DNA from 2 places in the Acidovorax sp. JHL-9 genome. Region 2 is predicted to be linked to the other one. Evidence: riboswitches for the same ligand, from Rfam matches in the RefSeq annotation. Region 2 holds a riboswitch; the other holds the start of a gene.
The links. Region 2 has a riboswitch for glycine ahead of gcvT (glycine cleavage system aminomethyltransferase GcvT). Riboswitches for the same ligand answer to the same signal wherever they lie in the genome.
Positions count from the first base shown of each region.

Region 1: it holds a riboswitch for glycine, as region 2 does, so the genes downstream of both, K225_RS0104450 (D-amino acid dehydrogenase) here and gcvT (glycine cleavage system aminomethyltransferase GcvT) in region 2, are expected to answer to the same signal.

Region 1 is NZ_AUEX01000004.1:69,026-72,614, forward strand. Features, by position in the region: gene K225_RS0104440 (YXWGXW repeat-containing protein) at 57-509, shown strand; gene K225_RS0104445 (2-keto-4-pentenoate hydratase) at 750-1,532, opposite strand; glycine riboswitch at 1,752-1,867, shown strand; gene K225_RS0104450 (D-amino acid dehydrogenase) at 1,960-3,297, shown strand; gene K225_RS0104455 (ABC transporter ATP-binding protein) at 3,454-3,589, opposite strand, start outside.
Region 2 is NZ_AUEX01000003.1:171,785-175,373, reverse strand. Features, by position in the region: gene gcvP (aminomethyl-transferring glycine dehydrogenase) at 1-377, opposite strand, end outside; gene gcvH (glycine cleavage system protein GcvH) at 405-779, opposite strand; gene gcvT (glycine cleavage system aminomethyltransferase GcvT) at 872-2,005, opposite strand; glycine riboswitch at 2,050-2,172, opposite strand; glycine riboswitch at 2,186-2,296, opposite strand; gene K225_RS0103700 (TRAP transporter large permease) at 2,302-3,579, opposite strand; gene K225_RS0103695 (TRAP transporter small permease) at 3,576-3,589, opposite strand, start outside.

The DNA of each region.
Region 1 (3,589 bases), on a different contig from region 2:
CGCCCCAATGATCAAGGCTCCCGGTTCCGCACGGAATCATTTCTGAGGAGTACACCATGGCACGCAATGCCCTCGCCGCCGCTTCCATCGCCCTGCTGTCGCTGAGCGCCCTGACGGCGGCGCACGCACAGGTCGGCGCCACCGTCATCATCCAGTCCGGCAGCCCGCAGTACCAGCGCCCTGCGCCGGCGCTGGTGCAATACCAGGCACCGCCGCCTCCGCGCCACGAGGCCGCACCCCATCCCCGGCGCGGCATGGCGTGGGTGCCCGGCCACTGGGAATGGCGCGGCCACCGGCATGTGTGGATGGCGGGCTACTGGGTGCAAGCCCGCCCCGGCTACCACTACCGCGAGCCCCGCTGGGTGGAACATGACGGCCGCTGGGCCATGCAGCGCGGCGGCTGGGACCGCGACCGGGACGGCGTGGCCAACCGCTACGACCGGGACCGCGATGGCGATGGCGTGCCCAACCGCCACGACCGCCAGCCCGACAACCCGCGCCGCAACTGATCTTGCGGCGCAGGTGGCCCCCTGCGGTTTCCCCGGGGGTCATTCCTGTTCCCAATCATTCGTGTCGAAGACACCTGTTCAAGATCTTTTCGGGGTCGCACAAGTACCTTGCCCAAAGGGTTGGAGTGCCATCGGGCGATGGCACGCCCCGGCTGCTTGCATGGGCACGAGCGAAGCCGCAGACAGTGCTGCAGCACGGCAAGGCGAAGCAACGACGCCACGGAGGGTTTGGAAAAGGAATCAGACCAGGTGCAGCTCGGCGTGGCCCAGGCCCGGGAAGTCGGCCACCACCACCGTGCCCGGCGCCACCAGCACGGTGCCGGTGCACGAGCCCGTGGTCACCCACTGGCCCGCACGCAGGCCGCCCAGGCTGCGCGCGCCCTCGTTGGCCAGCCACACCAGCAGCCGCAGCGGGTCGCCCGCCGGGTTGCCCCAGGCGGCGTGCTGCACGGCCACCGTGCCGTTGACGGACAGATGCACCGGCTGCACCAGGGGCTGGACCGCAGCCAGGTCGTCCGACCCCGAACCCACCACCAATGCACCATGGCAGGCCTGGTCGGCCAGTCGGCTGAACTCGCCCTGCTGGGCCCAGGCGGCAAAGCGCGTGTCGCACACCTCGATGGCGGCGCGCACCGATGCCATGGCCGCCAGCACCTCGGCCGGACTGTAGGGCGCGGTGCGCTCGGGCAGGTCGGCGCCCAGCTCATAGACCAGCTCGGCCTCGACCCCCATCACGGCAAAGCCTGCGGCAGGCAAATGCACTGCCTGCCCGGTGGACGCTACCGCCACCGAATCGCGGGTGAGCGCCGCGCGCGCGGGCAGCGCCCGGGGCGATGCGGCGCCCACCTTCCAGCCCGCGATCTCGCCGCGCTCACGCACCACGACGTCCTGCACGGCATAGGCCTGGGCCGCATTGCACGGGCGCAGCGCAGCGGGCAGATCGAGCGGCCGGGGCATGCGCCCCTGGCGCGCCATGGTGAGCAAGGCCGCGCTGGCAAAGGGATCAAAGGCGGTATCAGACATGGCAGGCATCCTTGGGATAGAGCTTGGCGGATTATGGCGAGGCACCAGTTGCTGCGCCCGTCCAGCATCAGCAACGATTGCCATCCATTAGCGCGCACAGCCCCCCTTTTGCGCCGCAGTGCCGCCTAGAATCGGCCTCGCAGGAGAGTCAGCGGCAACGTCCGCTTCACCGAAGGCGCAAACTCCCATACACGCTCAGGTTCCGTACTGCACCATTCAACAAAGCCGTCTGGAGAGCCGCCACGACCTACACGCGTGGCGCACCGAAGGAGCAAACCACACGCCATGCCGGCGATGCGGTGAATCTCTCAGGTACCAAGGACAGGGGGAGCGGCAGCTTGGCAGACGCGCCGGCTGTACGCTATTGAAGCAATAGCTGCTACCGCACGCCTGTCAAGCGCCAGAGCCCAGAAAGGCTTTGAAAATCATGCGCGTGATCGTTTTGGGTGCCGGCCTGCTCGGCGTGACTTCGGCGTATTTCCTGCAGCAACTCGGCCACGAGGTCACGGTCATCGACCGCCAGGCCACGCCCGGCGCCGAGACCAGCTTTGCCAACGGCGGCCAGATCTCGGTGAGCCATGCCGAACCCTGGGCCAACCCCAGCGCGCCGCTCAAGGTGCTGCAGTGGCTGGGCCAGGAAGATGCACCGCTCTTGTTCCGCCTGCGCGCCGACATGCGGCAGTGGCTGTGGGGCCTGCAGTTCTTGCGCAACTGCACCCCGGCGCGCACGCGCCACAACATCGAGCAGATCGTGCGCCTGGGCACCTACAGCCGCAGCGTGCTGCAGCAGCTGCGCGCAGCCACCGGCATCGCGTACGACCAGCGGACCCAGGGCATCCTGCACTTCTATACCAACGCCAAGGAGTTCGACGGCGCACTGGCCCCGGCCGAGCAGATGCGCCAGCTCGGCTGCGAGCGCCAGGTCATCAGCGCCGACGAGGCCGTGCGCATCGAGCCAGCCCTCGCCCACATCCGCCCGCAACTGGCCGGCGCCACCTACACGGCCGAGGACGAGTCGGGCGATGCCAACCAGTTCACACGCGAACTGGCCCGGCTGTGCGAGGCGGCGGGCGTGCAATTCCGCATGGGCCACCACATCACGGCGCTGCGCGAGGCCGGTGGCCATATCGACCATGTGGAGCTGACCAATGCCGAGGGCCGCTTTGAGCGCGTGCGCGGCGACGCCTTCGTGCTGGCCATGGGCTCGTTCAGCCCGCTGCTGGCCCAGCCGCTGGGCATTCGCCTGCCCATCTACCCGGCCAAGGGCTATTCGGTGACCATGCCGGTCAAGAACGCGTCGATGGCCCACGAGGTGAGCCTGACGGACGACGAGTTCAAGCTGGTGTTCTCGCGCTACACCAGCGCGCAGGGAGACCGTTTGCGCATTGCCGGCACGGCGGAATTGAACGGCTATGACCGCAACCTGAACCCGATGCGCTGCGAGGCCATCGTGCGCCGCGTGGAGCAGCTCTTCCCCGGCGCGGGCGATACCAGCCAGGCCCAGTTCTGGACCGGCCTGCGCCCCGCCACGCCCAGCAACGTGCCGCTGATCGGCAAGACCAAAGTGGCCAACCTGTTCCTCAACACCGGCCACGGCACGCTGGGCTGGACGCACGCCTGCGGCTCGGGCAAGGCGCTGGCCCATATCGTGAGCGGGCTGGCGCCCGAAGTGGACTTTGCTTTCACGGGCACGGCTGACCGCGCGGCACCGGGCCGCAAGATGGCCGCGACCGCGCCCAGCCAGCGGGCAGTGAACAACGCCTGAGAGGCGGACGACCTTGGGCGCCTGCGGCACCGGTGCGCAGCCGCAGGCACCCATGAAAAAGCCTGCGGTGCCCAAGGGCATACGCAGGCCATGCTGTCGGCGTGGAAGCTGGCCGCGGGGAGTTTGGCCCCTGCCAACTGCCAGCCTCACCAAGCGTCAGTGACCGCCGCCAAGGTAGGCGGCCTTCACGGCCGGGTCATCGCGCAGGCGCTCCGCCGGGCCTTGTACGGAAATGCGTCCGTTTTCCAGCACATAGCCGTAATCGGCAACCGCCAGGGCAGCTGCCGCAAAT
Region 2 (3,589 bases):
CCTTGCGAAATCTCCGCCTGGTAAGGCGTGTAGGCCGTGTACCAGGCGGGGTTTTCCAGGATGTTGCGCAGGATGACACCGGGAATGTGTGTGTCGTAGTAGCCCTGGCCGATGAAGCTCTTCAAGACCTTGTTTTTGGATGCAATCGCCTTAAGTTCGGCCAGCGCAGCGCTTTCCATGACCGGCAGCGGCAGGTCCATGGCGCGGCTGCGGGCGATGGAGCGCGGCACGATGGAGTCGATGAGGGCGCGGCGCGAGGCCTCGCCGATCACCGACAGCATGTGCGCTTCGTCGGCCGCGTCGATACCGATGTGGCGGGGCAGGAATTCGGTGGCGTTTTCAAGCGCGCCGAGCGGCAGGGCGGATTGCATCAACATGGGGCAGTCTCGAAGAAGGAAACAGGGTCAGGCGTTCTTGGCGAACTCGGTGTAGTCGGTTTCGCTGAGCAACGCGTCGAGCTGGCTGGCATCGCTGAGCTTGACCTTGAAGAACCAGCCGGTATTGAGCGGGTCGGAATTGGCCAGCGAAGGGTCGGCACGCAGGGCCTCGTTCACTTCGACGATCTCGCCCGAGACTGGCATGTACACATCGGCTGCGGCCTTGACCGACTCGACCACGCCCGCCACGTCGCCCTGGGCAAACGTGGTGCCCACGGCGGGCAGGTCGACGAACACCACATCGCCCAGGGCATCCTGGGCATGCACGGTGATACCCACCACGGCCGAGTTCGCGTCGGCGGCGTTGATCCATTCGTGGTCTTTGGAGAATTTGACGGTCATGGGAAAGCTCCTCAAGCAGCTAGAAGATAAAAAAGAAAGGAATCTGCAATGTAGCGGGCGCAGGCGCGGTTGGGGTGCCGCGCCGCGCAAAATTAGCCGCGGTAGTAATTGGCGGGCACAAACGGCATGGCGCGCACTTCCATGGGCACGGCCTTGCCGCGCACCATGGCGTTCACCCGCGTGCCGATGGCGGCAAAGGCGGGGGCCACATAGCCCATGGCCACGGGTTCGTTCACCGTGGGGCCCAGCAGGCCGCTGGTCACTTCGCCAATCTTCTGGCCGTCGGCGCTCTGCAATTCGGTGTGCTCGCGCACGGGAACGCGCTCCAGCGCGACCAGACCGACGCGCTTGCGCGCGAGGCTGGCGGGGTTGTCGAGCTGCGCCAGCACCTTGTCGGCCCCAGGGAAGCCGCCCGCGCGCGCGCCGCCGGTGCGGCGCACCTTCTGGATGGCCCAGTTCAGGCTGGCTTCGGGGGGTGTGGTGGTGGTGTCGAGGTCGTTGCCGTACAGGCACAGGCCCGCTTCCAGGCGCAGCGAGTTGCGCGCGCCCAGGCCGATGGGTTTCACTTCGGGCTGGGCCAGCAGGGCGCGTGCCAGGGTCTCGGCCTGTGCGGCGGGCACCGAGATCTCGAAGCCGTCTTCGCCCGTGTAGCCGCTGCGGGTCACGAAGCAGTCGCAGCCTGCGATGGAAAAATCGCCACCCGTCATGAACACCAGCTTTTCAATGCCCGGGGCCAGGCGTGACAGGGCGGTGACGGCCTGGGGACCCTGCAGCGCCAGGAGCGCGTGGTCGGGCATGGGCACCACGTCGCAGCGCCGGCCGATGCGGGCCTGGATGTGGGCCATGTCACCCACCTTGCAGGCACCGTTGACGATGACAAAGAGTTCGTTGTCGGCCACGCGGAAGAACATCAGGTCGTCGATGATGCCGCCCTCGTCATTGAGCAACAGGCCGTAGCGCTGCTTGCCCACGGGCAGGTCGATTACATCGACGGGCACCAGGCTCTCGAACGCGGCGGCGGCATCGGGGCCGACCAGCTTGAGCTGGCCCATGTGCGATACATCGAACAGCCCTGCGGCCTGGCGCGTGTGCAGGTGCTCAGCCATGAGGCCTGCAGGGTACTGCACGGGCATGGAATAACCGGCAAACGGCACCATGCGGGCGCCCAGTTCAATGTGCAGGGCGTTCAGGGGCGTGATGAGCAGGGCGGCGGCAGGTGTGGACATAAGAGCTCCAGGGCAAATGGGGGCCGTGGCACGAATGCCACGCGATTTGCCCTGCTGTCCGCTTTACCTGAGAGATTCACCGCGGCGCCCTGGCTGGCCGCGCGGCTTGCTCCTTCGGTGGATGGCCTGCACCTGCAGTGCGGACATCTCTCTCCAGCAAGGGAACGCCCGCATCGCTGCGGGCGCTTGCCAGTCCTTTTGCCTGAGCGTTCGGCTGCTGCCTGCGCCTTCGGCGGTGCCGCGCTGCCGTGCATGAAGCGACGGCGGGGCACTCTCTCCTGACGGGGGGATTCTAACTACTTTGCGTACACCAGGTCCCGAAAACTCAGCGACAGCTGCGGCACATAGGTAATGACGAGCAGGCACGCCAGGATCACGAGCACGAACGGCACCAGGTGCCCCACGATGCGGTCCAGCGAGATGCGCGCCACCGTACACGCGGCAAACAGGTTCACACCAAAGGGCGGTGTGATCATGCCCATGGCCAGGTTCACCACCATGATCAGGCCGAAGTGCACCGGGTCCACGCCGAAGTGCAGGGCCACGGGCGCCAGGATGGGCGCCAGCACGATGATGGCCGCGCTGGTCTCGATGAACATGCCAATGAAGAACAGCGCCGCATTCACGCCCAGCAGGAACAGGGCAGGGGATTGCAGCACCGCCTCCAGCCAGCGGCCGATGGCATCGGGCACGCCCGCGCGGGTGATGAGGAAGGCAAACAGCCCGGCGTTGGCAATGATGAACATGATCACCGCTGACGAGAGGGCCGACTTGCGCAGGATGGCGAACAGGTCCACCAGGCGAATCTCGCGGTAGATCACCACACCCACCACCAGCGCATAGAACACGGCCACGGCCGAGGCCTCTGTGGGGGTGAATACGCCGCCGTAGATGCCGCCCAGGATGATCACCGGCATCAGCAGCGCCCAGCCGGCCTGCAGCGTGGCACGGCCGATGGGCATGCGGCCATCGCCATCGTTCTTGCCCCAGCCCTTGTATTTGCAGTAGACCCACACGAACAGCATCAGCGCGCCACTGATCAGCAGTCCCGGGCCAAAGCCGGCGATGAACAGCTCGCCAATCGACACCTCGGCACTCACGCCGTACAGGATGAGCGGGATGGAAGGCGGGATGATCACGCCCAGTTCGGCGCTGGTGGCCTGCAAGGCCGCTGCGTAGCTGGTGGGGTAGCCATGCTTGATGAGCGCCGGGACCAGGATGGCGCCGATGGCGAACGTGGTGGCCACCGACGAGCCCGACACCGCCGCGAAGATCATGCAGGTGAGCACGCAGGTCATGGGCAGGCCGCCCTGCACGCCGCCGACGATGCTCTTGGCAAACTCGACCAGGCGGCGCGAGATGCCGCCGGTTTCCATGAGGTTGCCCGCGAGGATGAAGAAGGGAATGGCGGCCAGCGGAAACTTGTTGATCGAGGCGAACATTTCCTTCACCGAGATCAGCATGTTGGCGTTCGCAACCTGTATGCCCAGGATGGACGCAAGGCCGATGGAAACGGCCACGGAAACGGTGAGTGCAAAGCACAGCACCATGGTGGAAATCATGGTGGCGGTCATTGCGCTGTCT